DNA from 4 places in the Brevibacillus sp. HB1.1 genome. Region 4 is predicted to be linked to each of the others. Evidence: riboswitches for the same ligand, from Rfam matches in the RefSeq annotation. Region 4 holds a riboswitch; each other region holds the start of a gene.
What was found. A riboswitch is a leader RNA that binds a small molecule or an ion and turns the genes downstream of it on or off. The one in region 4 is predicted to bind cobalamin.
Positions count from the first base shown of each region.

Region 1 (7,971 bases), on a different contig from region 4:
ATGACCTCCATTCCTGCACCATGATTGACGGTCCAGGTGATGACTTGGCTGGAAATGACAACGGCCAAAATGGTATACATCATCTCTTTCATTGGTACGAACCAGAACGACATGCAAAGCACAATGACGTCCAGTAAAAGAAAGACCGTACCAATGGACAATCCCGTGTACTTACTGATCAACAGGGAGAAAATATCGTCTCCACCTGTCGCAGCTCCATAGCGCAGAACCAATCCGGTACCCAGTCCGGTCAGTACACCGGCCAAGACAGACGCCAGCGGCATCATTCTGCTCATATCCATGACAATCGGTGAAAATCGTTCAAACAAATCGTAAAATACGGTAAAAGCAAGTGATGCAAAAATCGTGTCCCAAATGAACTGGCGGCCTCTTACTAACCAGGCAACCAAAAACAGTGGGATATCCAGCAAAAGCATCACCATCGCTGGCGACAAGTCAAAGGCGTATTTCGCCAATAACCCCAAGCCAACAAACCCACCTTCAGACAAATGGTTCTGAAAGTTAATGTGATAATACGCAAAAGCAAGTAAACAAGCTCCAAACAAAATCATACTGTAACGCTTAGATAACTGCAGCGCTCTCCTCATCACGGTTTCCTCGCATTTTTGTCGGTTTAGGCACAGACGACCAACCGACTACCGAGGAACATCGAAAGTATAAGTCGCTACTCATACAAAGGGCCTCGCTTTCGTAGTAGGTTAGTCGCCTTCAGTGACGATCGACTACTACGAAGCTAGATGTAGGAGAGGTCAAAACGTTTCCAGATCGTCCTATGGGGACGCATGGTATCCTGATCCCTTCCATGGCTTTTCTTGTATTATATCACAAAAAAGGTGAAAAGACGATTCGAAACCGTCTTTTCACCGAGTTAAAATCGGAAAGCTTGTCCTTTTAGCTCAACTGGAATCCCTGCTGTGACAAGAAAAACTTGATCGGCAACGGCTGCAACGCGCTGATTCATCAAGCCCGCCAAGTCACGGAACTTACGGCCTAACGGTTTTTGCGGGACGAGTCCGTCGCCTACTTCGTTTGTCACCAGTAAAACTGTCCCTGGGTAGTCTTTTAGCTTTTTGACCAGCCTATCCACCTGCTGGAGCACTTGCTCAAACGTCTTCTCCACTCCATCATGCAGCAGCCAATTGGACAGCCAAAGGATCAAGCAATCAACCAAAATCACTGTCTGCTGTTCTTGTATGTTTTTTTGTGCCCCGAGCTTCGCGAGCCACTCTGTCAATGCTTTCGGCTCCTCGATCGTTTGCCAAGGGAAGCCAGACTGCAAGCGGCGGTCTCGATGGTGCAAGATCCGCTCTTCCATTTCCTCATCCGTGATTTGTGCGGTCGCGATGTAAACACCCGAGGAGCCCAAATGAGCCGCGTATTTTTCGGCAAACGTGCTTTTTCCGCTGCGTGCTCCGCCTGTAATCAGTACGATCATGCTTCTTTCTCCTTAAACAACCTCTTATACTTGCGATTGCAAAATAATTTGCGGCAAATGATGAACAGGATGCTCCATGACAATCGGTCTGGTTCCGTATACAGCCTCTATTCTGTCACTTTGCAAGATGTCTTTTGGTGCGCCAACGCTTATCTGCTTTCCTCTGTGCAGCATCAAAATACGATCGCAGTATAGGGAGGCTAGATTCAGATCGTGCAGCACAGCGATGACCGTCACCTGCGTCGTCTTTTGCCATTTTCGCACGATGTCCATGAGTTGAATCTGGTACCCGATATCAAGGTAGGTCGTGGGTTCATCGAGCAACAGCACCTGAGGTCTTTGGATCAATGCCTTCCCCAAAGCTACGCGCTGCTTTTCCCCACCACTCAACTGATCCAGTGTGCGCTCTTCCAAATGCTCAAGACCGAGCATCTGTACGATTTCATCAATGAGCGATGCGACATCCTGCTTCTCTTCCCCTAGCCAATTTTGGTAAGGAAAGCGCCCCATTTCCAACACCTCTCGGACACGAAAGCCGACTGGCGGCAGACCCTCTTGCTCCAGAACAGCCAGTATTTTAGCAAGCTCTTTGCGTGGATAGGAATGAAGCTTTTTCTCTTGAAGCAAAATGTCTCCTGCATCTGCCTTAATGACACCTGAAATTATTTTTAGCAAGGTAGATTTTCCGCTTCCATTTGGTCCAATGATGCCAAAAAATTCTCCCTTGTCCACGCAAAAATCGATGCCGTGCAAAACAGGCGTATCCTGATACGATTTTTGCAAGTTGCGCACATTGATCATTGCAAACGTTACCTCTTCCTAAAGCGTTTATTTTGCTTCAATAAATAGGCGAAAAACGGTGCTCCCAGAAATGCTGTCACGACACCGAGCGGGATTTCTGTTGGACTCAGCAACATTCTGGCAAGAGTGTCGGCCCACAGCACGTAAATACCACCGCAGATCGCAGACATCGGCAGTAAAATACGATGGTCAGGACCAACCAGCAATCGAACGAGATGCGGTACCACCAGGCCAACGAACCCAATAATTCCCGCGATAGAAACCGCCGCTGCAGTCAGGAGGGTCGAAACGACCAGAACCACTAACTTCGTTCGATCCACATGGACGCCGAGATGCGCAGCCTGCCGCTCCCCCAACGCAAATAGGTTTAAGGAACGCGCATAGCTCACAAGCACCATTCCACCTATGACCAAGTACGGAATCAAGACGTACGTAAAGGCCCACCCTCGAAATGACAGGCTGCCCATAAGCCAGAACACGATCTCATTTACCGTCTGGTCGGATAACGACACCATAAACGAAACGAGCGAGCCGAGAAAAGCCTGCACCACGACACCAGACAAAATCAGGGTCTCCGTTTGCAGCTTTCCTTGCGTATTCGCGAGTCCGAGTACGATCCATAAACTGAGCAATCCTGTAAGAAAAGCGACGACAGGCGTGCTCCATGCACCCAAAAAGGTGATTTGCAAGCCAAAAAGGATCAAGAAGGCTGCTCCGACAGCAGAACCCGATGCCACGCCCATCGTAAACGGATCTGCAAGCGGATTGCGCAAAACGCCCTGAAAGCCCGCTCCCGCAAGTGACAAGCAGGCGCCAATCAAGACAGCCAATACAACGCGTGGAAAACGAACCTTCATGACAATTTGCTCAGATGACTCCGGCCACGTTACGGTGATCCACTCAGACAAGCCAGGGATTTGATGGAGCAGGATGAGCCATACTTGCGAAATGGGGAGTTGTGCCGCCCCCATCGAGATGCTGATAACTATTGATGCCAGAAGGACGAGACAACTAACTCCTCCCCATATGAACAATCGTTTCTTCATTTTATTTCACCAAGTCAGGGTAAATCGCCTTGGCTACTTCGATTAAGCCTTGTGTAATACGCGGACCAGGGCGAGACAAAATATTTTGGTCCATGCCAAAGATTTGTTTTTCACGAATCGCCTTCATTTTATCCCAGCCATTGCGCTTCGCGATCATATCCTCTAGCTTGATGCCAGTCTTTTCATCGGTAATTCCGCTCGCATACAAAATGACGTCTGGATCGTTTTGCAAAATCTTTTCTTCACTGATCGGATTCCACCCTTCGGTGTCGGAAGCAATGTTTGTTGCTCCAGCCAGGGTGATGAGTTCATCCATGAATTCGCCTTTTCCGACTGTCCAGCCTGGGGAAAATTCCAGGTATACCTTTTTCTTCTCTTCCGGTTTTACATTTTTCACTGCTTCTTGAACGTACGCGATGTCTTTCTTCATTTGCGCGACGACTTTTTCGGCTTGTTCCTGTGTGTTCGTGATAACTCCCATCGCCAAAACATTGTTTAGGATGTCATCCATCTTTGTCGGATGGGTAATATAGACTGGCATTCCGAGAGATTTGAGCTTGTCAGCCACTGGCTTTTCCATCGAAATCCCACCGACGACCATATCCGGCGTTTGAGCGAGAATGGCTTCTTCATTTGGTTTGACGACTCCGCCAATTTTCGGTTTTGCCTTCGCCGCATCTGGATAATCATCATAGTCTGAGACAGCTACGATCCGATCTTCCAAGCCTAATGCGAACAAAATCTCTGTCTCGGCAGGTGATGTAGAGACGATTCGCTCAGGAGCTTTTGCAAAGGTTACTTCTTTTCCTGTTGCATCCTTAACGGTCAATGGATACGTTGTTTGTTTTGCAGGTTGCTCGGCCGTATTCTCTTGCGGTGCGCTTGTTTGTCCCCCTGGTGCTGGCTGGCTGTTATCGTTACCCGCACAACCTGCGAGGCTAGCCGCAACTAGTAGTGGGATCATGAATCGCAATGAACGTTTCATATGTAGAACTTCCTTTCTGCATGTCTGATTGACTGTTCCTTCCAATAAAAAAATCGACCCTTGCTTCCATTCGGAAATCAAAGGGTCGGCACCTCAGGGCAAACAGACAGGATGGTCTGCTTCCTGAAATAGGCCGATCCTTTCCGCGAAGGCAACAGGCACTAAAACAAACAGGCAGGTCTCCTGGCTTACGGCTGAGGAACGAGCCGATTTACAGTGGCGGGACCGCGTCGGATTTTCACCGACTTCCCTTTTCACCCGATCTTTTCGTTAAAAAGACGAGGCACCTATTTGCTGTTACGTTTGAAATTGTCACAGTCCATGACTCATCCTACATCATAGCATTCCTTGGATGAAAAAAGAATGACAAACACATAAGCCAATACTTTCTTGCCTGCTAAAAATGAAAAACGCCTGAACAAAAGGTTCAGGCAAATGTAAAGCTTTTGGCAGGCTATTTCCCTCGTTTGTCCAAATAATCGAGAATGCCCATGGAGCATACTTGTAAATCGAGCTTGAGTACTTCGAATACTTCGTGGTCACTGCTGATTCCTTGTGACTGTAGATGATCCGAAACTCGTTCAAATAACGTAAGAGACAGCTCATCGTATGATTGTCCAGCAACAAGCGCTGTCTTTCCTTCCGCCACAAACACGGGGAGCCACTCGCGTATTTGGCGGTACACGTCATCTACCTGCTCTGACATCCCAAAATGACCAAAGTAAATGCGACTCAGCTTGTGCGCTTCAAAACGGCTTAGAGACGCTAACATGGCATCCGGGTCAAACTGATTCGGCGAAGTAGATGGCAGCACGAGGTGTATGCCATCCTTTTTAAGCTGTGGATAGAGTACACCTGCCGTATCACCTGTGAACATGCCGCGGCTTACTGGATCGTAGATGCTGAAGTGATGATTGGCATGCCCTGGCGAATCCAGAAACTCCAATACGCAATTCTCTCCGATCTTTAGTGTATCTCCGTCCCCACGAATCAAAATCCGTTCCTCGAGAACAGCCTCAATCGGATCAAACAATCGATCAAAATCATCATGATACACCGCTCTCGCGCCTGCGATCAGTCGGCTCGGATCTATGAGATGACGTGCACCTTTCGGGTGGACAACGACCTTTGCGTTCGGACAATCCTTCAGAAACAGTCCTACTCCTCCTGCATGATCCAAGTGAATGTGCGTCACGATGATGTATTTGACTTGTTCCGGCTTATAACCGAGCTTGGCGAGACCGGCCTTGATGTATGGGACGGAGGGGCTTGGTCCTGTTTCTACCAATGTGAGCTCCTCTTCCGCGATTACATACGTCCCCGTGCGTTCCGCCCAGCCCATATCGAAACCGTCTATTAAATGGATGCGTTCCCCTAAGTAAATTGGCTCTGTTGCTTGCATGTAAATACTCCTCCTTGTCAAAAGTCTCGCGTTGCCATTGTGTTGGAATATTTACACTTTACCATCTATTTTGTAGGGATTGGGGATGAATCACACAAATTCTTCATATTTTCATGATAATATGAGGGCAGCAAAATCGATTCCATTATCTGGAGGGGTGCAAAAATGGGTCAACTTTTTTCTGAATTACGACCTGAGCATGAGAAATTTATCAAGAAGCAACGGATGTTCTTTGTTGCCTCTGCTCCAATGGACACAAATGGTCACGTGAATCTTTCACCGAAAGGGTACGATTCTTTTCGCATAGTATCGCCTAACGAGGTCGCCTATTTAGACCTGACTGGAAGTGGAAACGAAACCAGCGCTCATCTGCAGGAAAATGGCAGGATTACTCTCATGTTCTGTGCGTTTGAAGGCCCCCCTCTCATCATGCGCCTATTCGGCAAAGGAACGGTTATTCTCCCAGATACGCCTCGGTGGAATGAGCTCGTAAAAGACTTTCCGCTTCTGCCCGGCGCTCGTCAAATCATTACCGTCAACATACAGGAAGTAAAGACCTCTTGCGGCTGGGCTATCCCTTTCTATTCCTATTCAAAAGAACGCGACACCCTTCAGAAATGGACCTTGGCGAAAGACGAGCAAGAACTGCTTGATTATCAAAAGGAAAACAACGTAGTAAGCATGGATGGATTGCCAACCCCATTGGGGCAAAAGCTTTTTCCCGCAGTAGGTGGGGATAACTAAAAGTAAAACGAAAAGAAGCTGCCCTCTCGCAGCTTCTTTTTTTAAATCTCTTTACTTACTCGTATAAATGACCACTGCATCTTTGAGAAACTCGGCAACACCAGGCTGTTCCTTGTCGTAATAGGCCGTGAAGCGCGGGTCTTCGACGTACATCTGGGCAACACCTGCGTGCGCATCTTTGCTGTAGCTGTCCCAATAAAAGCTCAGCCATTGACGGTGAAGATCCGCTGCTTTTTGCGCCAATTCATGAGCAGGATCACCTGTCGAAAAAGCCTGCGCCAACGTCTCATGCAGTTCTTCATTCAACTTTTCAAGTGTAGCGTACTCCTGCTCGGTCATTCCTTTGATTTTCAGATTGGATTTGTCAACCTGGTCACTTCCATATTTTGAGCGAATTTCTTCTCCGTACTGGGCCTCGTTGTCGTCAATCAACTTTTGCTTGAAGCCTTCAAATTTTTGTTTGTCACTCATCGTTTTGGTCCCCTCTCTTTGTGCTAATGTCAAATCGACATTGGCGATTAACGCATCCAATTGCGTTCGCCTTTCCAGGAGCTTCTCGCGGTGCTCCCGCAGTGCCCGTTCAGCATCAAAGGTTGGTGAATCCAGGATCTCCTTGATCTCCTCCAAGCTCACCCCCAGCTCGCGGTAAAAAAGGATTTGCTGCAATCGATCAACCTCTTGCTGTCCGTAAATGCGATACCCTGACGAATTGACTCTCGCCGGCTTGAGAAGGTCAATTTCATCGTAGTATCGGAGCGTCCGGGTGCTGACACCCGCCAGGAGTCCTAGCTTTTGCACCGTATATTCCATGTTCATTCCTCCTGACAAATTGATCGTACACATTTACGGACCGTCAATGTCAAACACATTTTCATCAAAAAATTAGCGTTACTCTATTTTCATAATTTGCTAAAATATAGAGAAAGCCATACAAGGGGGGATTTCAATGCTCTATGTCTTCGGCTTCATTGTAGCGGTACTCGGTGCCGGATGGGGATTAACAGGTCTGCTTAGTCTCAAAGCGAGAGATAAACATGCCATCACCCATTACAGTGACGATGCTTATAACCAGCAAACCTTGTTCCAGATGCACAACAACCCTGACCAAGGCATGTAAAATAAAAAATGGCTGCCCGCAACTTGTGCATGGGCAGCCATCTTTGTTTCTTACAGAGCTTGGAATGTATCAGTCAATACCGGTACGATTTGCTTCTTACGGGAGACAACGCCCTTCAGAACAGCTTTGTTGTCCACCAATGTTACTTGGTACGCTTTTTCTACTGCTTGAGTTGCGCTGCCGAGAGCGATCGCAACAGAGTCGTTATTCAAGATATCCGTTACAACAAACACGAACAAATCCAAACCTTTTTCAGCGATGTTTGCATTCATAGCCGCTTCCAGTTCTCCTTGGCGTGCAAGTACATCATTTACGTCCACCGCATTTACTTGCGCGATTTCTACCTTCGCATTACCCATTTGGAACTCTTTTGCATCCAACGTGAGCAGTTGTGCGATTGTTTTGTCGCTCAGGTCTGCT
Region 1 is NZ_JABMIV010000001.1:840,095-848,065, forward strand. It holds gene HPY27_RS04150 (YitT family protein) at 1-611, opposite strand, end outside; gene cobU (bifunctional adenosylcobinamide kinase/adenosylcobinamide-phosphate guanylyltransferase) at 890-1,456, opposite strand; gene HPY27_RS04160 (ABC transporter ATP-binding protein) at 1,481-2,257, opposite strand; gene HPY27_RS04165 (FecCD family ABC transporter permease) at 2,266-3,303, opposite strand; gene HPY27_RS04170 (ABC transporter substrate-binding protein) at 3,305-4,288, opposite strand; cobalamin riboswitch at 4,445-4,594, opposite strand; gene HPY27_RS04175 (MBL fold metallo-hydrolase) at 4,743-5,690, opposite strand; gene HPY27_RS04180 (pyridoxamine 5'-phosphate oxidase family protein) at 5,856-6,434, shown strand; gene HPY27_RS04185 (MerR family transcriptional regulator) at 6,486-7,244, opposite strand; gene HPY27_RS04190 (hypothetical protein) at 7,381-7,551, shown strand; gene HPY27_RS04195 (manganese-dependent inorganic pyrophosphatase) at 7,602-7,971, opposite strand, start outside.
Region 1: linked by a shared signal. The riboswitch ahead of HPY27_RS04170 (ABC transporter substrate-binding protein) and the one ahead of HPY27_RS19995 (ABC transporter substrate-binding protein) in region 4 are both predicted to bind cobalamin.

Region 2 (7,971 bases), on a different contig from region 4:
ATCAAAAGCGGCTTTCATGGAAGGAATCGTATTTTCCAGGTACGGGTGTTCCGGTGGATAAATCCGTTCTGCCGTACAAGTTTCATTGGTGATGTTCTCCATATGAAAGGTTTGTGCCATCCCGCGGTGAGCAAGTAAAAAAGGCTCCCCTTCTGGCTCTTTTGCAAGATAAGAGCTGTTACCCAGAAACAGGAATGCGATGATAAGCAGGGGAATCCAGATGCGTTTTCGCTGGAACCATCTCTTTTGTAGTTGATCTCGTTGTTTTGACATGATGGGATACTGCCCCTTCCTTGTAATACTGTGTTCATTGTAGCAAAACGTAAGGGAGGAAGGTACAACCTTTGGGAGTAGTGCTAGGGGCTTGGCATCATTCGAAAAGACTGGCACAATAGACGGAAGATAAGATGTATCCATGCGAAAGCAAGGGGAGGTTCCATGAAAATCGCATTACACCAAATCGCTTATCAGATCGGCATGCACCCAACCGAGATGGCGAAGCTTGTCTACGAGGGTGAAATAACAGGAGACGTACCTGGCCGCAATCCGCAAGCGAAGGATGCTTGGGTGGATTTGCACTCTCTGCGTAACTTCATTCAATGGCGATATGATCAAGGGCAGATGGACCAGATGTTCTATGATAAAGCTATGCGTCACCTGAACAAAGCAATGCCAAAAAAATAATCAAATTTGGAGGAGAAACATGCAAGACTCTATCATTTACTGCATGGTACCAAAAACATATTGGGAAAAGTGGATGGACAAGGATCACTACTTACCGCGCGATTACGAGCAGGAAGGCTTTATTCACGCGACAAAAGGGGACGAGCTGCTTGAAAAGGTAGCAAACCGCGTCTACGCACAGTTTGACGAGGAGTTGTATGTACTCGTTGTCGATGAAACCAAAACGACTTCGGAAGTCAAATACGAGGCAGCGAAGGATGGATTGCTGTATCCGCACATCTATGGACCGCTGAATCAAGATGCAATTGTGGATATGAAGCAATTGAATCGGATAGACGGCCAGTGGCGTCTGGGAACGTCCATCCGCTAATCTCTACCAGTTAAACCATTTGAGTAGCGCAAGCACTTCTTGGCGCTTGGTCTCAGGTAGCTTGTCGAGTCTGCGCAAGAGTAGATCGATTCGCATGCGCTGTTCCACTTCGGATATAGGTACCTTTTGCCCCTTCACCCATTGTCGTTTCAGGCGGACGGGATCTGTATCAGAGATGATCCGAAGCAGCTTTCTTTCCAGCAAATCTAAGGAAGCCATAGGGGAAACCCTCTTTTTCGTTTAATCCGTTTCTTCTATTATATCACGGGTACATAAAGAAACCATGATTGGCGCACAATGGTAAAGGTGTTGCATATAACCCTTTGTAGGAGGCGTATCGATCATGGCGAAGCCGGATGACCGTTCTGACAACGCAGAAAAGCTGCAAAACATGATTTCTAATACGGAAGAGAACATTCGTGAGTCCGAAGCTTACCTAGCGGCTAATGCTGGCGAGATTTCCGAGGAGGAAAGAACAAACCTCGAAGCGAAAAATCAGCGTCGTGAAGAAAGCATCGAGGGATATCGCGCGGAAATCAAGGATGAATCTTCGCAGGCTTAACCTTACTACCAAACGTCTGGCGCCAACTATGCGTCAGGCGTTTTTTCATTCTATTGGGCAAAAGTGTAACAAAACATGATTTGTTTTGCGAAACATGGTAATCTGTAATGGTACAAATTGAATAAGAGGAGAAAGACTTATGAAGCGACCAGAAGATACACGCGTCGTTGTCGGCATGTCCGGCGGAGTCGACTCCTCCGTGACGGCTTACCTGCTTAAGCAACAGGGATATGACGTCATCGGCATCTTCATGAAAAACTGGGATGATACCGATGAATTCGGCCACTGCACGGCGGAAGAAGACTTCCAGGATGTCCGGCGCGTCTGTGAACAGATCGGCATTCCATATTACACGGTAAACTTTGAAAAAGAATACATGGATAAGGTATTCCAGTATTTTTTGGATGAATATAAACGAGGCCGTACACCGAATCCGGATGTCATGTGCAACCGTGAAATCAAGTTCGGCGAGCTTCTTGCCAAGGTCATGGATCTTGGGGCGGATTATATTGCCACCGGCCATTACGCGCAGGTCAAGCACATTGATGGCGAATACAAACTCATTCGTGGCGCTGACAACAACAAGGATCAGACTTACTTCTTGAATGTATTGGGCCAAGAACAGCTTTCCAAAACGATGTTCCCGATTGGTCATCTCCCGAAACCTCAAGTAAGGGAGATCGCAGAGAAAGCAGGACTCTATACAGCGAAAAAGAAGGATAGTACAGGGATCTGTTTTATTGGAGAGCGCAACTTCCGTGAGTTCCTGCAAAACTATTTGCCTGCCAAACCAGGAAATATCGAGACCGTAGAAGGAGCAATCATCGGCACGCACGACGGACTGATGTACTATACATTGGGTCAACGACAAGGCTTAGGAATAGGTGGAGGTCATGGCACGAGCGGACAGCCTTGGTTTGTTGTAGACAAAGATCTGGAGCGTAATGTCCTGATCGTAGGTGAAGGCTCTGATCATATCCGTCTGTACTCGAAGAGCCTCTTGGCAACCAACGTTAGCTGGACGAGTGATAAAAAGCCTTCCGAAACATTTACTTGTACAGCGAAATTCCGTTATCGCCAGCCAGATCAGGGAGTAACTATTCACCTGCTGGAGGACGGAAACGTGGAGGTCATTTTTGACCAGCCGCAAAAAGCAGTAACACCTGGTCAGGCTGTCGTCTTCTACGATGGGGAAGTGTGCTTGGGTGGCGGTACGATTGACAAGGTACGCTTAGTTGATAAAGAGAACTAAGATAGACGGGGGAAGCACTCGGTGGATGCTACGAAAAAATCAAAAGTGATTATCGTTTCGTTTTTGGCGGGAGCGGTTCTCTTGGCGATCATCTCTTATTTTGGGATGGCCTCCATGGGTAAAGAGCATATGGCGACGATCCAAAACGTCATCAAGGAGAACGGCGGGGCTGTAGTTGCGGGTGGAGTGACAGCGGTTCCGAAGGAGGAAAGTCCTTTTACCAATAGCGGAAAAGGCAATACCATCTACCGAATCTACTATACGAAAGATGGACAAACGTTGACGGCTTGGTATCGTGCTGATAACGAATCCTCTATCAAGAAAGAGCCGGAAGCTTGGATTCTGCCGTGAAAACAAGGATAAACCTGACTGGGAGAGTGAAGGCAACACATGACCCAATATGCTGGACTGCGTGAACTAGCTGAACTGATTCAAAGACTCGAGCCAGAGTTAGCGGGTGCACAATTAAGTATTCTTGCTCATGAAAATAAAGAGGAAATTGCAACGCAGTTAGTGGAAGGACTAGGGACGAAGGTTCCTGTCCAACATAGCTCCGGTGAATATGCGAATCATTTGGCGGTGTTGCGGGTAGGAGCGAACAAGTACACCTTGGCGCAAGATTGGAGAGAAGTGTACATCAGTGAAATCAATTACTGTGCGTGTCGCATACCTCCAGGTGCCCATGGATTGTTGGTTCGCCATATCGATTATCCAGGTGTGATTTATGATGTCTCACGAAAACTGGCCGAACATCAAATCAATGTTTCCAAGTTGAATGTATCGCGTGAGCAAAAAGGGAAGAATGCCCTGCTTATCTCTGTGACCGATGAAGAGATTACACCGACGATTGTATCTGCCATCGAAGAGCTGCCCCAAATCACCAAAGTGTTATCTCTGCAGTAAGCGAGCGAATCATGATAAACAAAAACTGCCCGTTATTAGCGGGCAGTTTTTTTCGTAGCGAATTTGAGTCCTTGGCAAATGAAGACGGGCAAGACGGACGAATGATTTTCGTCAGCAAATTCTTTAAAGGAAGCCTTGATTTGACCTTTGCCCATGGAGGACAATCGTTCGATCATCGCCAGAGATTTTTCTTTGACTAAGAATCGCCCATCGTTTTCCAACTCCCCGATGGTGAGGAGTGCATGGACGTCGAGGTCATCTGTCAGCAGGCTCGGTAATTGACTCTCCTTCGCAAGCAGTACGCTCTCATTCCAATGGATCGAAGGACTGCCAGCTATATAACGCTGAAAAGCGTGTGGTCTCGACAAAAGTACATGCAAGACAAACAAGCCACCTAACGAATGTCCAAAAATCGATTGTTGCGTCCGATCGATGGGGAAGTCGTTTTCGATACTCGGCTTGAGGTCCTCCTCTAAAAAGGTGAGGAACTGCTCTGCTCCCCCCATCTGAGGCCAGTCGGCTCCTTGTGGGTTGCCAGGAAGCTCTGTGACGGGAACTTCATACGTGTAATCAAAGAAACGGGCAGGATGGTACGGACCGTCCGTTGGATACCCAATCCCGACGACGATAGCAGGATACACGCCAGTTCGTTCAGGGCCACGTGATTGTATTCGTATCGCTTCGGTCATGGTTGCAAAAACAGAGTTGCCATCTAGCAAATATATGACGGGAAAGCCTGATTCCGGAGGGGGATCGGCAGGTATACTTACAAAAATGTGATAGTCACGCTCTTGATAAGTCATGATTTTACTGTAAGAACGAGGAATGACGACAGGTTGATAGTCGGTGCTTTTCATGAGGGCTACTCTCCAATCTTTCCAACGCTAACCAACGCACACAAAATCTATTATATGAACGAGAACCAGAGATTGGCAATAGCCGAAAAAGGAGAATAGTTAGTTTTCGAAAAGAGCGCATACTGAGCTTGACTCCTACGATATATTGAGGTAAAGTAAGTTTTACCAACTACATATTGATGCGGTGAGGTGTTTACCAGCCAGATTTGGTAGACTTAATAGGGAAGTCGGTGAGAATCCGACGCGGTCCCGCCACTGTAATGAGAGAGTTCCATTTGCGAAAGAATGCCACTGATCTTGAGGGATTGGGAAGGTGAAAATGGAGCGATGATCCTAAAGCCAGGAGACCTGCCTAACCGCTTGCACTGTTTAACCTACGGGAGATAGGGAAGTGTTCGAGCGCGCAATTCGTATTGGCGAATTGCTAGATGGAAGTCATCACGCGCATTCGGCATGTAAACGTCGGATGCGCTTTTACTTTGGCTAAATAACATACATACAGAGTAAAAATAGCAGGGGATAGGATGAGGGACATGCTAATCGCTTATGATTCAAAAACAGGAAACGTCCGAAGATTCGTCAACAAAATTAATTTGCCACATGTGGAAATTGATCAAGATATGGTGCTAGACGAGCCATTCATTTTGATAACATACACGACGGGATTCGGACAAGTGCCGGAGAAGGTGGCGACGTTCCTGAAGCGAAATCATGTCCATCTGCGGGGAGTATCCGCCAGCGGTAACCGCAACTGGGGAACCAGCTTTGCCAAAAGCGCGGATACGATCGCGAGCCAATATGGCGTTCCGGTGATTTCTAAATTTGAACTGTCCGGTACCGGCCGTGACGTGGAACAATTTACGAGTGGGGTGGCAGCAATTGCGGCATATTGAATTGAACAACGAACTGATGCAGCGTGGCAATGACGGATTTTATCAACTGGAAAAGGATCGGGAAGCGGTTGCGGTCTTCATGGAAGAAGTGCAGTCCAATACGATGACTTTTGGCAGTGTCAAAGAGCGCATGGACTATTTGATCGAGAATGACTTCTATGAAAACGTCTATGAAACATACACTGTTGAGCAGGTCGATGAAGTGTACCGTTTGGCCTATGACGCTGATTTTCAATTTGCTTCGTACATGGCTATCTCCAAATTTTATAAAGATTACGCGTTGAAAACGAACGATAAATCGATGTACTTAGAGCAGTATCCAGACCGGGTGGCCGTTGTGGCACTGTCCCTTGGACAAGGTGACTTTGAGCTCGCTAAGCGTTTGACAGTATCCATGATGGATCAACGCTTGCAACCAGCGACACCAACCTTCCTGAATGCAGGCAAAAGCCGCCGTGGAGAAATGGTCTCCTGCTTCTTGCTCGAAATGGATGATTCACTGAACTCTATCAACTTTATTTTGGGAACTTGTATGCAGCTATCCAAAATTGGCGGCGGTGTGGCCGTGAACTTGTCCAAGCTCCGCGGACGAGGAGAGCCGATCAAAGGCGTCGAGGGCGCAGCAAAAGGTGTCATGCCCGTTCTCAAGCTGTTGGAAGATGCGTTTTCCTACGCAGATCAAATGGGGCAACGCAAAGGCTCGGGTGCAGCGTACTACAACATCTTCGGTTGGGATATCAACGAGTTTCTCGATTGCAAAAAGATCAATGCGGATGAAAAAGCACGCATCAAAACGTTGTCCATCGGCCTGATCGTACCAAACGTGTTCTACAAGCTGGCTGAAGAAAATAAGCCATTGACTGTGTTTGCTCCGTACTCCGTGTACAAAGAATACGGTGTGCATCTGGATGATATGGACCTCGATGACATGTACGAGGAGCTCTTGGCAAACGATCGCATCAAGAAAAAGACCGTGATGAGCGCACGCGAGATGTTGACCAAAATCGCGATGATTCAAATGGAATCGGGCTATCCGTACATCATGAACAAAACGAATGCGAACAACAACCATGCACTGAAAGATCTCGGTTCGGTGAAAATGTCCAACCTGTGCACGGAAATCTTCCAGTTGCAGGAGACTTCGACGATCACCAATTACGGCGAGATGGATATCATCCGTCGCGATATTAGCTGCAATTTGGCATCGCTCAATATCGTCAACGTGATGGAACGCAAAATGATCCGTGAATCCGTCCACGAAGGAATCGAAGCCATTACAGCCGTGAGTGACATGACGCGTGTAGAAAACGCTCCAGGCGTTCAAAAGGCAAACAGTGAGCTGCACTCAGTAGGTCTCGGTGCGATGAACCTGAACGGTTATCTGGCAAAGAACCGAATCGCCTACGAGAGTGAAGAAGCGAAGGACTTCGCTCGTACGTTTTTCATGATGATGAACTTCTACTCTTTGGAAAAAAGCATGGAAATTGCCAAGGAAACAGGCAAGACCTTCTTGGGCTTTGAACAATCGGAATATGCAAAAGGCACTTATTTTAACAAGTATTTGACGAACGATTACAGCCCGCGGACGGAAAAAGCAAAGCTTCTCTTTGAAGGAATGCACATTCCGACGTCAGAGGATTGGGCGGAACTACAGCAAAAGGTGCAAAAGCATGGCGTCTACCATGCGTACCGTTTGGCAATTGCACCGACTCAGAGTATTTCCTACATTCAGAATGCGACTTCTAGTGTGATGCCAATCGTTGAGCATATCGAAACGAGAACATATGCTAACTCTACGACGTATTACCCGATGCCGTACTTGTCGCAGGAAAACTATTTTTACTACAAATCGGCGTATGTGATCGATCAATTCAAAGTGATTGATCTGATTGCCGAAATTCAAGAGCACATTGACCAAGGAATTTCGACTGTGCTGCACGTGAACAGCAATATTTCAACCAGAGAACTGGCTCGCTATTACATTTACGCAGCGAAAAAAGGTCTGAAGTCACTCTACTATACGCGTACGAAGCATTTGACTGTAGAAGAGTGCATTAGCTGCGCGATCTAGTGAACGAGCTTCATAAAAGGAAAAGCATCAAGCAAAAAGAGAAGAGGAACGCCATATGAAAGCAGTCAATTGGAACAGGCCGGACGACGATTTTACGATGACGTTTTGGAATCAGAACATCATGCAGTTCTGGACGGATGATGAGATCCCACTGTCAGATGACAAGATGTCCTGGATGGAGCTCAGTGCGACTGAACGGGACACGTATAAAAAAGTATTGGGCGGTCTCACCTTGCTGGATACGGTCCAAGGTGGAGTAGGGATGCCGAAGATCATGGAGCATGTCGATGGACTGCAAAGAAAAGCGGTTCTCGCCTTCATGGGCATGATGGAGCAAATCCATGCCAAATCGTACAGCAGTATTTTTACAACGCTGGCA
Region 2 is NZ_JABMIV010000001.1:64,293-72,263, reverse strand. It holds gene HPY27_RS00345 (glycerophosphodiester phosphodiesterase family protein) at 1-273, opposite strand, end outside; gene HPY27_RS00340 (hypothetical protein) at 439-684, shown strand; gene HPY27_RS00335 (DUF952 domain-containing protein) at 704-1,054, shown strand; gene HPY27_RS00330 (hypothetical protein) at 1,058-1,273, opposite strand; gene tlp (small acid-soluble spore protein Tlp) at 1,398-1,616, shown strand; gene mnmA (tRNA 2-thiouridine(34) synthase MnmA) at 1,756-2,868, shown strand; gene HPY27_RS00315 (hypothetical protein) at 2,890-3,219, shown strand; gene HPY27_RS00310 (ACT domain-containing protein) at 3,259-3,771, shown strand; gene HPY27_RS00305 (alpha/beta hydrolase) at 3,807-4,628, opposite strand; cobalamin riboswitch at 4,799-4,998, shown strand; gene nrdI (class Ib ribonucleoside-diphosphate reductase assembly flavoprotein NrdI) at 5,162-5,521, shown strand; gene nrdE (class 1b ribonucleoside-diphosphate reductase subunit alpha) at 5,508-7,592, shown strand; gene nrdF (class 1b ribonucleoside-diphosphate reductase subunit beta) at 7,648-7,971, shown strand, end outside.
Region 2: linked by a shared signal. The riboswitch ahead of nrdI (class Ib ribonucleoside-diphosphate reductase assembly flavoprotein NrdI) and the one ahead of HPY27_RS19995 (ABC transporter substrate-binding protein) in region 4 are both predicted to bind cobalamin.

Region 3 (7,971 bases), on a different contig from region 4:
CGAATCGTCGCGACAATATCACTTGCCTGCAATGGTCGTTTCGCATCTCCCATTTTTGCCCGATTCGATGCAACACCTTGGTAATAATTCAGTCCCCCGAGCTGCACGCCTAATGAACCAGCGACTCCGGCTTCTGGCAAACCACTGTTAGGACTCGGATGCAAGTGTGCATCTCTTCTAATCATTGCCCAGCACTGCTTCCAATCCAATCGCTGCAGCCAGCTTGCGGCAACGAGCAACAAAGCTGTCAAACGGGCGGGTATGTAGTTCAGTACATCGTCAAAGCGGGCGGATGCCCAGCCGAGATTCCTATACTTCTCGTTTTTATAACCAACCATGGAGTCGAGAGTGTTGGCGGCACGATACGCCATTGCCAACGGCGCTCCCCCAATCGCTGCGAAAATCAGCGGAGAGACGATCGCATCGACGATGTTTTCCGCCACGGTTTCTACCGCTCCCCGACATACTTCCGGTTCATCTAACCGCTCTGTATCGCGTCCGACTACCATGGACAAGGACCGTCTCGCCGCTTCCATATCCCCAGCCACGAGATGACGGGCAATCTCCATCCCGGCATCAGCCAAGCCTTTTGTTGCAATCGTCGTGGATATCAACCAGGCACCCAAGATCCAGGCAAGCACCGGATGGATGAACGTGACTCCCCACAAAAGCAGCCAAACAACAGCGTAGCTGCCGCCTACGATCACGAGCGGGAACAGGACTCCTGCCAGCTTCAAATGCGACTCCTCTTTGACGAGAGAACGAATAACCCGCTCCAATCGTGTAATCCACCAGCCCATGATGATCACTGGATGTGGCAGGCTCCGGGGGTCTCCTACAACTCGATCAATCAAGTAGGCCGCGCATAAAATCCATACTTCTGTCATGTTGTCCCTCTCTTACTCTTCAGGGGTTGTCGCATCCAGCTCTGTCCTTCCGCATCCAAGCATTCCGCTACTAGAGCCTCCCCATGCTTAATGCCATCGACCTGCCAATATCGGTCAGGATTGTTTTCGAGCCACGCGGCCTGAAACCAGCGGATCACGCCGCCATGTGTGACGATGACGACTGTATCGGATGCCTCCTCCTTGCCCACTCTCTCCAACAAGGACCGTAGCCAACCATCCACGCGCATCCCCAGCTCTTCCAGACTCTCCCCTTGTGGAGGTCGATTTCGAAAAGGATCGTCGTACCACCTCGTGGCTCGCACAGGGTCCGACTGCATCAGCTCATCGTAGGTCATCAGCTCCCACTCACCAAAAGACAGCTCTCGCAGTGCTGGTTCCGTAATAACTGATAATCCCCAAGCAGCTGCGAGCGGTTCGGCAGTCTGGATGCATCTGAGCAGATCACTGGAATAGATCACAGCAGGTTGCCCGATGAGCACAGGTAATTCCTTTGCCAACTCACTCGCGTGCAGATACCCGCGTTCATTCAAAGGAACGTCACTATGCCCCAAATATCGATGCTCACGATTGCTGTCTGTCTCCCCGTGACGTATCCAAACTAGCTTCATAACCACCAGCTCCCGACTAACACCAAGAGAACGACTGCTTCACTGCTTTCGATAACAGCCCCGTAGCAGTCTCCATTTAGTCCACCCAATTTTTTTGAAACCGAGCGTGAAAACAATAGAGCGAACAACAGTGACAGGAAAATGGCTGTGATGACCTGCAAGCCCCCAAGATACCAACCTGCGGCAAACACGATGATGTAGCTCACGATGATAGAGGAAACGGAAAGCCCAGCACTGATGCCTTTTCCGATCCCTTTATCTGCCGAAAGATACGGCCAGAGCTTAATCGACAAAAGCACATGTGTCCGCGCTGCTACTGGTGCTACGATCAAAAAGCTGCCCCATCCCGGATGTGCGAGCTCTGCGACTGCACCCGCCTTGATCAGCAACAGCATAATCGCAGCAAGAACGCCCATCGCTCCTACGCGGCTGTCCTTCATAATCGAAAGGATTTGCTCTCTCGGTCTGCTGCTGCCAAGACCGTCCGCGAGATCCATCCACCCATCCATATGAAGACCACCGGTCACGTAGACCCATGCGACCAGCGTCAAAATAGCGGCGATCCATGGACTAAACAGCACCAGTCCTGCCTGATATACACCCCATAGCAATAAACCGATGACCAAACCAACTGCGGGATACCAGTTGACGCTTTTTCTCCACGCCTCCTCTGAAGGACGAAGCCACGGAACCGGTATACGCGTAAAAAACGAGATCGCGTGTAAAAATGCATTCATCCTTTGATCCTCCACGGTATCCCCGACAAAACCGCGTAGACGGCGTCCGCTTGTCGCGCACTTCTCTGATTGACATCGCCCAGCACATCCGCGAACCATCTGCCCAAACGACTCAAGGCTACACCGCCCAATCCGACCTCGCTTGTGACGGCAATGACTTTTTGCGGGGAATTATGAACGAGGGACAGCCATGCCTCTGCCTCCTGCAGCAGGGATTGCGTGTGTGAAGGACTTCTCCATTCAGACTCATCCACACTCATCAATCGATTACTCACCCAGGTGGACAGACAATCGATTAAAACCACATCATACTGCTCACTGAATGCGTGGTAATCGGTTAATCGCTCTCCTACCTCCACACAGCCCCATTCCAGCGGACGACGTGCCTGATGCAGCTCGATTCTCTGCTTCATTTCATCATCCCAGGCCTTGCCTGTCGCCACGTACAGGACTCGACTGCCCAACTTCATCGCAAGCTCTTCCGCGTAGCGGCTTTTTCCTGAACGGACACCGCCTGTTACCAGCACCAAGCTCATCGCTGTTCACTTCCTTCCGCATGGACCTCGCGGAGCGCTGCCAGAAGTCTTTCATTTTCCTCTCGTCCACGCACTGCGATTCTCACATCATGTGCCGTCAGACCGGGATACATCGCACAGTTGCGGATCAGAACGCCTTTTTCGCCGAGCCGTGCCTGCAATTGTTCCGCTGGCAATCCTTCTGGTGAGCGCAGCAGCAAAAAGTTTGCCTCCCCCGGCCATACCTGCCAGCCCAACTCACCGCTGATGCAATCGATCAAATACGCACGTTCTGCTTTTATGAGCCTGCGCGTCTGTTCCTCATATGCCTGCTCCTGCAAGCACAGTTCTCCAGCTAAAAGGGCCAGTGCATTCACGCTCCAGCTCACTTGCTTCTGGCGCATCCGCGCAATGACATCTGGATGCGCAATCGCATAACCCAGGCGCAATCCCGGGATCGCGTACATTTTCGTCATCGAGCGCATCAAGATCACACGGGGAAAGCGCTCGAGCTGCGTCGCCAATGTATATTGCCGATCTTCCTCCACAAAATCGAGGAAAGCCTCATCCACGATGAGCCACGTGTTGGTCTTACTCGTCCATTCCGCCATTTGGCGAAGCTCATCCGGTTGATACATGATTCCCGTCGGATTGTTTGGCGACCCGACAAATACGAGATCAGACTGCGTAAAAAGAGTGTGCAGCTCTATAGGATCGGGCTTGTACCCGTTCGCTTCCTTCCCGTAGCAGCCAATGACACGGGCACCATACTGCTCGGAAAGTTGCGCGTATTCCGAAAAGCAAGGATATACCACACCAACCGTTTGCGGCGAAAGACCGAGAATGGCCAGTGCCATCGCCTCCGCTGCACCATTGGCAGGCAGCAACCATTCCTCCGGCACTTGCAGCCGCTTCGCCAGCGCACGCCGAAACACACGATGTCCAGGGTCTGGGTAATGGGCTACAGCAGCCAGCGAATCCAGCAGCATCTCACGAACGCTTGCTGGCATCCCCAGCGGATTAATATTGGCACTGTAATCCAGAAACTGCCCGGGCTCTCGACCAAAGCGCTGCGCTGCGGTCAGCAAGTCTCCGCCATGACCGTACTTCTCTATTACACCTGCGCTTGTCAAAACTCTACCCCCAGCACAGCTGGAATCCCTTCATCGTAGTAATGCTTGATTGGCTTCATCTCTGTCACCAAATCTGCGATGTCCAAAATCTCCTGCTTTGCGGCCCGTCCCGTAATCACGAGGTGAATATGACTTGGCCTATTTTGAATCGCTTCCAACACATCGGACAATGGCAACACATCATCAATCGGGAAGCGGTCAATCGCCAATGCATTATTTAGCTCATCCAAAATGACGACATCGTACGCTCCGGAAGAAAGCTTTTCGCTCGCAAACGCCCAAGCTTCTTTCAATGCCTGACGATGCTCCTCCGGTGTTTTCGTCCATGTGAAGCCGACGCCCATTTGCACAATTTCAATGCCCAATTTATCGAAAATAATCTTTTCTCCGTATGTACGCTCTGGCGACTTGATGAATTGAACCATCAGCACCTTTTTCCCGCGCCCTGTCGCCCGCACAGCCAACCCGACTGCTGCTGTCGTTTTTCCTTTGCCGTCTCCTGTGTAAACGAGGGTCAATCCTCGCTTCTTATCGTTTTTCTCCATCGTGACCACCTCAAAAAGTGACGTATTTTACTCCGCTGTTTCCTCCAAATACTTTCCGAAGCATAAAAAAAGCGCTCTGTTTCCCCCAGTACGTAAGGAAAAACAAAGCGCGGATAGCTGAAAAGCAACAATCCTCACCTCTTCCTTTGACCCGAAGGAAATCAGTGTAAACATAAAAACAGGCAGGTCTCCTGGCTCGAGGATCATCGCTCTTCTTCTCCTTCCCGCTCCCGAATGGGCAGTGGATGGCATGATGCCTTGAAGAACAGCTACTCTCTTACAGTGGCGGGACCGCGTTGGCTTTTCACCAAACTTCCCTTTTAACCTTGCTCCTGCGAATCGGTTTCGCAAAAACAAGGACCTGTTTCTCTTCCATATGTAAATGTCGTTCGTTTCGTTGACAAGCACTTGCTTTAATAATAGCAAAAGCTACCGAGGATTCAAGCAAAAGCTGCTGATTCGTCGCTGGTGACTATTAGCAGAAAATTTAAGATAATGACCGTTTACATGCCTGATGTTTTTCGTTACCCTATTGGCAAAACAATCGAAAGTGGTGTGCAGTCATGCTATTTCCTCCGATTCCAAAAATACCAGACATGGTCCTGCCCAGCCCACTGCCGATCAAGGAATGCGGCGAACCGATGATCCCCCTCTCTTCCCTTTCAGCTCAAATCACAGTCTATCCAGCCTACTACCACAAGGGCTATGCCGGAACACAGCCAGAAGCCTTTTTGCGAGAAGGGGCAGCACACAAGCTCGCCACGGCAGCCGCGCAACTGCCTGTTGGCTACAAGCTCGTCGTGTTGGACGGCTGGCGCTCATTTGAGGTACAGGCATCCTTGTATGATCGTTTCCGTGAAGCCTTGCTATTACAAGGCTGGCAGGAAGGACCCGCCCTCACGGAAGAATTGAGCAAATTCGTCGCTTATCCAACAACAGACCTCTCCAAACCGTCCCCTCACCTATCCGGCGGTGCAGTGGATCTAACTATCGCAGGGCCTGATGGCTGGCTGGAGATGGGGACCGTCTTCGATGATTTCAGTGAACTGGCTTCCACTCGCTATTATGAAGAGCTGGCACAGTCTAAGCAAAAAGACATCGAAATTCGAGACAATCGCCGACTGCTTTATCATTTGATGACGGCTGCCGGATTCGTCAACTATCCGAAAGAATGGTGGCATTTCGAATACGGAACGCGCACTTGGGGACAAAAAACGCAGAAAGAGCCGATTTATGGCGGGGTTTTGTCGATGTAACCACAAATAATCGAGCAAGGCATGAGCCCGGTCGATACCGTACTCATGCCCAGATGGCCGCCCACTCTTCAAACTCAACAAATTCCTGTACCTCTTAGGTCACTGGTATTTCAGAAGATGCTGCTGAAACCAAAAGGCTTTTGTTGTATTCAGGCGACAATACAATATTTGTATAAGTTCCGCGACCTGACACATAGTGATAGGAATGCTCGACGCCTGCTGGGATAAAAATAGCTGCTGGACTCTCAACAGTCTTCTCTTCTTCACCGAGTTGAACATGACACACCAGACCAGTGCCATCAGATGCATCTCCCCAAAAGAGGAAGGCACTGTCACAATGATGCGCATGTCTGTCTACATGTTTTTCAGGAATACCGGACAAATCGCATAATCCAAATATCCTCTGGATCACATAGAATGAGGCTCGCTCATCAACACGCGAATCCATCATAACCCAGCGTATCCCTGGACCGTCACGATGATACTGTAGCTCTGAAGCACCTTTTGGAAACGGCTTTCCTACCTGTAAGGAAACAGGCAGCTTTGGGCTTCCTAGTGGAGGACGCTTTTCTTCGAGAAGCCGTGTTCTTCCAATTGTTTCGGGAGGAAATGGCTCATACGCTTTGGAATTCCTCTTGACGGCTTGGACATGGTAAGCCGATGTATGCGTAAAAGCATTTTGCCCAGCGATAGGGCGCAGTTCGTCCGGTCTATACCCTGTCGTCATACGGATCGCTTGTACAAGCTCGGGAATTCTATCCAAAGAATAACGATGATCATTTCGAAGCTTTTGCAACGCAACAGTAAGCTGGATCAAGTCAGTAATACCAGCTCTTTCGCCGATTCCTAAAATTGTCGCATCAATGACAGAAGCGCCTGCATCAATAGCCGCCAGCGCATTCGCTTGAGCAAGACCAAGATCATTATGCAGATGAACTTCAATTTCGCATCCAAATTCCTCAATGGCACGAGTTACAATTCTTTTGCATGTATCAGGCTCCCATATCCCGACAGTATCTGCCAAACTAATGCGATCTGCGCCTGCCTGCAAAGCAACATGACCTAAGCTGGATATCTTTTCCCACTCTGTCCGTGAAGCGTCTTCAATCGTGAATCTAACCTGTAAGCCAAGCTTTTTTGCTTCGATAACAGCTTGTTGGACTTTCTCTTGTATATAGCTTTCCTGGTGATGACTGAATTTGGTTTGGATAGACAAATCATTAATGGAAGCCCAAATCCCCACCCAGTCTGCTTTGGCGCGCTTTACTGCATGTACTTCTTCAACAGTAGCTCTCGCATGCATTAATATTTGCGCTCGTCTTGCCGATTGAGCCACTTTTCGGCAGATTTCTTCATCCACGGCAGAAATTCCAGGATGGCCCACTTCTATGAGGTCTATCTGATAGCTTTCCAAGAGATGCAGGATGCGAATCTTGTCTTCGCATGTGAAGCGCACGCCTGATTGCTGCTCTCCTTCTCGCAGTGTTGCATCTAAAATTTGAAACGGCTTCATTTCCAGCACATCCTTACGGGTTTACTTCCTTTTTCAGGAATTCGTCTGTTTCACGCAAGAGTTGATCACGATTTTTTTCATACAACACCCAATGTGTTGCATCTTTGATAACCACTTCTTGTTTTGCAGATGCATGGGTCAGCTTATGGAAGAGGGACTTATCGGCAAAAAAGTCCAGATCTCCTCGAATGATCAACACTGGCGTCGTAATTTTCGCTGCATCAAAAATGGGTCTGTCTGTCCAGATGTAATACAGATCTACCAAAGGTCCCATTGGACGGCGGATGGATTGTTCAGGTTGCTTGTTGCTGTTAGGATCAGAGTTTACGAAGACCTTGGATACAGCATTCATTGCCTCACCGGAAACCAGATCACGTTTATCTAGCATCATGTGCCAATGGTGCATGGCCTTGTCAAACTGGACAACCTGGTACGCTGGTAATTGGGGATTGATTTCACCTGGCTTCCCTTTTGCTTCAAATGGAGTTGCCATCAAAGGCAAAGAAAAACCATGCATAACACCATAAAGCACGAGTTTTTCAATATCATCGGAATGTTCAGTCGCGTACATCCCCGCAACAACTCCACCCCAAGACCATCCTACGATACTGATTTTATCTACTTGTCGCGTTTTCTTTATGTGCTGGACGACAGCCTCCAGATCTTTTACCGCCTCAGTAGCACGGACGACAGGAGCATTCTTTACAGGTGGTCGATCCATCTCAACTGGTCGGGTAGAATGCCCAAACCCTCGGA
Region 3 is NZ_JABMIV010000005.1:145,532-153,502, reverse strand. It holds gene cbiB (adenosylcobinamide-phosphate synthase CbiB) at 1-887, opposite strand, end outside; gene HPY27_RS15470 (histidine phosphatase family protein) at 884-1,516, opposite strand; gene cobS (adenosylcobinamide-GDP ribazoletransferase) at 1,513-2,253, opposite strand; gene cobU (bifunctional adenosylcobinamide kinase/adenosylcobinamide-phosphate guanylyltransferase) at 2,250-2,789, opposite strand; gene cobD (threonine-phosphate decarboxylase CobD) at 2,786-3,901, opposite strand; gene cobO (cob(I)yrinic acid a,c-diamide adenosyltransferase) at 3,898-4,446, opposite strand; cobalamin riboswitch at 4,611-4,826, opposite strand; gene HPY27_RS15445 (M15 family metallopeptidase) at 5,010-5,702, shown strand; gene HPY27_RS15440 (LeuA family protein) at 5,797-7,215, opposite strand; gene HPY27_RS15435 (alpha/beta hydrolase) at 7,229-7,971, opposite strand, start outside.
Region 3: linked by a shared signal. The riboswitch ahead of cobO (cob(I)yrinic acid a,c-diamide adenosyltransferase) and the one ahead of HPY27_RS19995 (ABC transporter substrate-binding protein) in region 4 are both predicted to bind cobalamin.

Region 4 (7,971 bases):
CGCATAATGGTGCATCCGTTGATCTTGTTTGCCATAGGCAAGTAAAATCGGAAGCTGGATGTTGCCCAGACGCTCCGTACAATGATAACGATGTCCGGCAGCGTAAAGGTATTTCAGGCTAGTGGGATCTGTTTTGGAGGCCTGTACCGTCCATTTTTCACGCATTTCTGGGTCAGCGACATGTGAGGAAGCAATCGAACGGGCAAGAAGAGGGACTCCGTGAAGCATCGACATTGCCTGTGCCATCCAAAATCGTCCATGTAAATACAGGTCATTCACTTCGGAAAAGCCGCTCACGAGTATGGCGCCTTTTACAGCATCCGAATAGCGAAGACAATATTCAAGGGCGATGGAAACACCTTGGGAGTACCCCAAAATAAAGGGACGTTCAATGCCGAGTGACTGGACAAGCTTATGGAGCTGTTCTGCCAGCTCCCCAATGGAAAAGGGCTTCTCCATCGGTGAACTGTCGCCATGTCCGGGCAAATCAGGGACAATGATCTGATATGTATCTGCGAGTGTTTGCTGATAAACAAAATTGATAGAGCCGATGCATGGCGCATGGATACACAATAACGGCTGGCCTTTTCCCGATATGTGAAAAGCAAACTGCTTGCCATCCTGATGGACGAGTATTTGTTCCATTTTCATTTTCACCCCACCCTTAGGTTGTCCGATATGAAGTAGATTTTTCATTTGAACTCTTCTTTTTTTGATGGGGAAGTGGTATTCTCGCAATAGAATAATTGGTGAAAGCAGGGTGAAGAAGTTGTTTCAAGAGCGCATTTCGAAGCTCCACACGTTTTTGACAGAGCAAGAGCTGAACGCGGTGTTGATTACCTCCCCTAAGCACGTTTACTATTTGACCGGATTTTTTACAGACCCGCATGAACGTTTTATGGGTCTCGTTATTCCTGCTGAGGGAAAACCTTCTTTGATTGTACCTGCTCTTGATCGTGAGGCAGCCGCAGAGGCTTCGTTCGTTCAAGATATCCATACACATACGGATATCCAAAACCCCTATGAAATCCTCAAGCAAGTGTTGCCAGCGAACTTGACGAAGCTCGGTATTGAAAAAAGTCATATGACTGTCGAGCGCTATGAAGCACTTGGACAAGTTGTTCTGGCGTCGAGCTATGTGGATGTGGAAGAGCCACTGCGTGAAATGCGTTTGATCAAATCGGCGGATGAAGTGGAGCGTTTGAAGCACGCTGTTCAGTTGGTCGAGGAGTCCTTGCGGGAGACCCTGAAAAAAGTCAAGACAGGCATGACCGAGACAGAAATCGTAGCTGAGCTGGAATTCCAGATGAAGCGCTTGGGTGCCGAAGGTCCGTCCTTTACATCCATGGTATTGGCAGGGGAGAAGTCGGCACTGCCACACGGGAAACCAGGAACGCGCCAGGTGCAAGAAGGCGACTTGCTTTTGTTTGATATCGGGGTAGCAGCCAACGGATATGTATCCGATATTACCCGTACCTTTGCTGTAGGCGAGATCAGTGCTCAGCTTCAAGAAATTTACGAGACAGTATTGGCTGCCAACGAAGCGGCCATTGCTGAGATTCGTCCGGGTGTGACTTTTGCGCATTTGGATAAAACCGCTCGCGATGTCATCACCGCAAAAGGCTACGGAGAATACTTCATGCACCGTCTTGGGCATGGACTTGGGATGGATGTACATGAATATCCATCTGTTCACAGCCAGAACCAAGAAGTGCTTCGTCCAGGGATGGTCTTTACGATCGAGCCAGGCATCTATCTGCCAGGTGTAGGCGGAGTGCGGATTGAAGACGATGTATTGGTTACGGAAACGGGCGTTGAAATTCTCACGCAGTTCCCGAAAAAACTGACTACTATCAATGAATGAATAAATCGTAAAAATTGAATACGTATCGAATGGTGCTAGATGGCATATGCCGTCAGCTTAAAAGGGAAGTCCGGTGAGAAACCGGCGCGGTCCCGCCACTGTAACGAGGAGCAACTAGCGAATAGCCACTGTTTTTTGCGAGACAAAAAATGGGAAGGTAGCTGGGTGTGTTGATTCGTAAGCCAGGAGACCTGCCATGCGATCATATACAATCGACCCACGAGGATGGGGCAGATGTGGAAACAGCCTATGAAACGGCGCCTTTGTGCCTGCTTATAGCTATATCTACGTTTGTCATGCACCTCCCGATTGAAATGGGGGGTGCTTTTTTTGTGGAGGATTTCGTTCAACTCATCATATACATACAGAGAAGGGGATTACAGATGTTGAAGACAAACAAACCACATACAGTAATGAAAGGACTAGCTTTCGGTATCATGACAGCTGCCATGCTTTTGGTTTCGGCATGCGGCTCCACTACGACAACACAGGCTCCAGCCAAAACCGAACAAACGGCTGCACCAGCAGCAGAGAGCAAGCCTGTAACACTAACCAATAATGGCATCGAAATGACCTATCCAACAGCACCTGAGCGTGCAGTGACTTTGAACCAACACGTTACCGAAATCATGCTGGCATTGGGCCTGGCTGATAAAATGGTCGGAACTGCATACCTAGACGATAAAATCCTTCCAGAGTTAAAAGCAGATTACGACAAGATTCCGGTACTGTCTGACAAGTATCCTACGAAAGAAGTGCTGCTGGCAGCGAACCCAGACTTCGTGTACGCCGGATGGAAAAGCGGCTTCGGCGAAAAGGGTGTAGGATCGATGCAGGATTTGGAAAAGGTCGGCATCAAATCGTATCTGCAAGCGTCTTCTAGCATGCCTGGCCCGACAATCGACGATGTGTTTGCAGACATTACGAATATTGGACGCATTTTCCGTGTGGAAGACAAAGCCAATGATTTGATTAATAAAATGAAGAGTGAATTGGATCAAACGATTAGTAAAATTGGCAAAGTGGACGAGCCGCTTAAAGTATTCGTGTACGACAACGGAGAAGATAAACCATTCACAGCAGCCAACAACTACATGACGTCCTTAATCAAGACTGCTGGTGGTAAGAACATTTTTGATGACATTCAAAAGGGTTGGGCAGAGGTCAGTTGGGAACAAGTAGTGAGTCGCAATCCTGACGTGATTATTATCGTAGACTACGGTGATAGAACCGTTGAGCAAAAACGCAATTTCCTTTTGACCAAAAAAGAACTGGCGGATATCCCGGCGATTAAAAATCAACGACTAATGGTATTGCCATTGTCCGCGGCTTCTGAAGGCGTTCGAGCACCGATTGCGCTAAAAATTTTGGCGGAAGGACTCTACCCGGATAAATTCAAATAGAGTACACCCCTTTTAAGGGAGGGAATAACACTGCAACAGATCAAGTTACCTTATATCATCATTACTCTACTGGTCGGACTCTTCCTCTCGATTACGTTCGCAGTTACCTTGGGATCAGTGGAGATTAAGCCGACAACGGTATGGAAAATCGCCTTATCAAAAATTCCGATATTGACCCAATGGATTGAGGTGGATTGGTCCAAAGGGGAGCAAACGATTATTTGGGATATTCGCTTTCCGCGTGTACTCTTGGGGGCGATCGTCGGCGCAGGTCTGTCTGTCGTGGGAGTAGCGATCCAGTCGTTGGTTCGCAACTCCCTGGCTGACCCGTATGTGTTAGGTGTATCTTCAGGTGCTTCGGTTGGAGCTACCTCGGTCATTATATTCGGAGCATTCAGCATGTACGGGCAGTATGCGCTATCCTTTGGCGCTTTTACAGGCTCCCTTGTGTCAATCATTCTCATTTTTACGCTATCCCGTATCGGAGGACAAAACTCCACAGTACGCCTGCTCATGGCTGGAATTGCGATATCTGCGATCTTGTCTGCCATTACCAGTCTCCTTGTCTTTTCAGCGCCGAATGAGCATGGAATTGGGACGGTCCTGTTTTGGTTAAGTGGAAGTCTGGCTGGCGGGAAATGGGAGTACCTGACTATTCCTACATTGATTGTCGTCATCTGTCTCATCGTCTTAATGGCCCAATACCGCTCGTTGAATGCGATGCTGATGGGCGAGGAGTCAGCGGGGACATTGGGGGTTAATACGGTACAATTCCGCAAGCTTCTCCTGGTGATCACGGCACTTCTCACGGGGGTAATCGTGTCCATCGCGGGATCAATCGGTTTTGTCGGATTAATGATGCCCCACATCGTCCGTGTGATGGTCGGATCAGATCACAGACGTGTTCTTCCTGTCAGCGCTTTATTTGGCGCGATATTTCTAATCTGGGTTGATGTAGTCGCCAGGCTCGCATTTGCACCGGAAGAGCTGCCAATTGGTATTTTGACAGCGCTGTGTGGAGGTCCATTCTTTATCTGGTTGATGTTGCGGAGTTCTTATTCCTTTGGAGGTAGCGAACGATGAATTTGTTGGTGGAGAATATATCGGTCGAACTGGAGAAAAAGGAAATCCTTCGCAACGTCAGTCTGGAGGTGCGCTCTGGAGAGTTTGTGGGGCTGATCGGGCCGAATGGCAGTGGGAAGTCCACATTGCTAAAAAGCATTTATCGCGTATTGAAGCCGCGTTCGGGATGGATCTCGCTTGATGGCGACGACGTGTATAAGTTAACCTCACGTCAAAACGCTCAGCGAATGGCGGCAGTACGGCAGGAGTCCTCTGTTGAATTCGATTTTTCGGTAACCGAAATCGTGAATATGGGACGTGCTCCGCATAAACGGCTGTTTCAGTCCGATAACGCAGAAGACGCTCGAATTTGTGAAGATGCGCTACAGCGGGTAGGGATGCATACATATGCCGATCGCAGCTTTTTCAGTTTATCGGGTGGGGAGAAGCAGCGGGTGCTGATTGCCAGAGCGTTGGTGCAGCAAGCTGAGTTTCTTGTCCTTGATGAACCGACGAATCATTTGGATGTTCGATACCAATTGCAGGTCATGGATCTGGTCAAAACGCTGGGAATTACGGTCTTGTCTTCGTTGCATGATCTCAATATCGCAGCGATGTACTGTGATCGTCTGTACGTGATCTGTGAGGGGGAAATCGTTACCTCAGGGACGCCGGAGGAAGTCTTGACACCCCAGCTGATTCGGAATGTTTTCGGCGTAGAGACAGAAGTGACGACCCATCCCATTACAGGCAAAAGACATGTGTATTTCTACTCGGAAGCGATCCGTGTGAAACCATCTATCCAGAAGGTAATGAGTGGAGCCAACGGATAGGGGCGGAGTTGAGTTTTCTGTGATTTTCATAAGGGGATGCCTAGTCGGCGTCCTTTTTTGTTAAGGCTACAGTATATGGATTTCAAATAAATTTTTTATCATACAAAAAATTGTTGAAGAAGAATTTACAGAATAGTATGGTTAAAGAAAGGGATGAAATTGATGACGAGGTGATGGTCTTATGTCCAAAGTAGAGCAGCGTTTAAAAGAGTTAGGGTATGAGTTGCCGCCAGTTCCTCCAACCATGGCGAACTATGTGTCATGTGTACAGACTGGCAATGTCATTTATACATCCGGTGCTGGGTGCTATGTAAATGGAAACCCGATATATCTAGGCAGGCTCGGATCGGATGTGACGATCGAGCAGGGCTACGAGGCTGCAAAGGTCACGGTTCTGAATCTGCTAGCCATTTTGAAAAGCGAGATTGGTGATTTGGATCGAATCACACGGATTGTCAAGCTGTTCGCACTCGTCAGCAGCGCCCCTGATTTCTACGAGCAGCCGCGGGTGGTTAATGGAGCTTCTGATTTCCTCATCGAAATTTTTGGTGAAGCGGGTAAGCATGCGAGAGCGGCAGCTGGGACATCTGTTCTTCCGTTTAACAATCCGATCGAAATTGAGATGATTGTGGAAGTGAACGAGGGGTAATATGAAAAACGTACATCCGATATTAGCAAGCTACATTCCGGTAGTAGAGGGACTGGCACGGACATTTGGCGAGCATTGTGAAGTGGTATTACATGATCTGACAGGCGATATTTCCTCATCGATCATTGCCATTTCCAACGGCCATGTCAGTGGCAGGCAAATTGGTTCGCCGGTAACGAATTTGGCACTGCAAGCTTTACGTACGGCGAAGGTCAGTGAAGAAGCTTTTGACCTCAACTACCGCAACGACACCATCAAAGGCAAACAGATCAAATCGAGCTCCATTTACATCAAGGATGAGCAAGGAGAAGTCATTGGCAGTCTGTGCATCAATCTTGATATCACTCATCTCGTAATGGCGCAATCATTCATCGAATCGATGATGGTGATCCAAGACAAGCGTGAGTCAGAAAAAGCGGAAGAGAACTTCGCCCCGACTGTCGGGACTTTAATGGAGCAAATGATAGACGATTGCCTGAAACGAACAGGCAAACCAATCGCCCTGATGCAAAAAGAAGAGAAGATTCAATTTATCCACCAGTTGGATGAAATGGGTCTCTTTTTGATCAAAGGAGCCGTGCAATACGTCGCGGATTTGTTGGATATATCCAAATTCACGGTTTACAACTATCTCGATAAGAAAAATCCATAGAACAAGATGGGAGATGACCCGTATGACGGAAGTAACGAGAGAACAGGCGCGCAAATTTCATGACGGTGTTCACGTTCTAGATGGGCATTTTGATCTGCTGATGGATGTGGAGATTCAGCGTGGATACGGTCGAACCAAAATGATCGAGACAGAGTATTTGCCACGGTTCCAGCAGGGTGGCGTGCATTCCATCGTAGCAGCAGTGTTCGTAGAGGATGCGTTTGTACCGGAGATGAGTCTGCGCAAGGCACTCAACCAGATCAGCGCTATGCATGCAGAAGCGGCAGAGTCTCCCGAGCACATCGTCATCGCGAAAAATCTGGATGATTTGCAGCGGGCAAGAGCGGAGCAAAAAGTATCGTTCATTCTGTCGTTGGAAGGGGCAGAGCCACTGCATAACGACCTGAGTCTCTTGCGTGTCTTTTATGAGCTCGGAGTACGGATGATGGGGCTGGTCTGGAGTCGGCGCAACTTCGTTGGGGACGGCAGCTTTTTTGCACCGGTTCGCGAAGGAAAAAAAGGGGGCATCACCGATTTCGGTGTGCGTCTCATCGAGGAAGCGGAAAAGCTGGGCATCGTCATCGATGTGAGCCATTTGAATGACGAAGGGTTCTGGGACGTGATGGAAATTGCTGAAAAGCCCGTGATTGCATCTCATTCCAACAGCCGAACAGTCGTGCCGACAATGCGCAATCTGACAGATGAGCAAATCAAAGCGATTGCGGAAAAGGACGGACTTGTCGGGCTGAATGCGTTTAGCATGTTTGCAGCGGCTAACAGCGCTGACGCAACTATTGAGAGACTGATTGATCATGTTGACTATATGAAAAAGCTTGTTGGAGCAAGGTACATCGGTATAGGCCTTGACCTGTGCGATGATTTGACGAAATATTTGCCCTTGGACAAGATTGCCAAAACCAAAGAGATGCCATTTGATGTAGTAAAAGGCCATGCGTCACTTCCGGAAATTACGCGTGAGCTAATGAAGCGAGGGTACACGGATGCAGAAATCGAAGGAATCTTGGGTGGTAATTTCCTCAGAGTGTATCAGGAAGTGTGGAAGTAGATCAGATAACAGGAGGAATGGCGGATGGCACAGACTGGGCATAAACGAGCTTCTTTTGGCTATTATCAATCTGGCATCAAGGTAGCTGATATACGCTTTGAGGATGGGGAAGTTTGGTATCGGGGCACAGGTTGGGATACAGGTGGTGCGGCTAAAGGTCTGTTTGCACAACTGGCTGAAGGGGAAGCAGCCTACGAGTTGCCTCTCCTCACCCTGGCACAAAAGCTGCTCGAATGGGAGCAAATCGACTGGGAGAGCGATCAAGTCGTGTTTCCGGAAAGTGGAGGGCACTACCAACGTCACCTGTCCATCGAAGGTACAGGTCCTGCAGGGCAAAAGCAAGCGTGGATATGGGCGGTGCGCGAAGCAGCGCAGCCAATTGACTTGATCATTTGTGAGAACGAAGTCATCGCTTTTGTGCTGACAGGTCGTGGCGATAGCG
Region 4 is NZ_JABMIV010000008.1:67,451-75,421, reverse strand. It holds gene HPY27_RS20005 (alpha/beta fold hydrolase) at 1-651, opposite strand, end outside; gene HPY27_RS20000 (M24 family metallopeptidase) at 770-1,864, shown strand; cobalamin riboswitch at 1,878-2,077, shown strand; gene HPY27_RS19995 (ABC transporter substrate-binding protein) at 2,248-3,267, shown strand; gene HPY27_RS19990 (FecCD family ABC transporter permease) at 3,292-4,350, shown strand; gene HPY27_RS19985 (heme ABC transporter ATP-binding protein) at 4,347-5,162, shown strand; gene HPY27_RS19980 (RidA family protein) at 5,344-5,811, shown strand; gene HPY27_RS19975 (helix-turn-helix transcriptional regulator) at 5,813-6,463, shown strand; gene HPY27_RS19970 (dipeptidase) at 6,486-7,529, shown strand; gene HPY27_RS19965 (CocE/NonD family hydrolase) at 7,554-7,971, shown strand, end outside.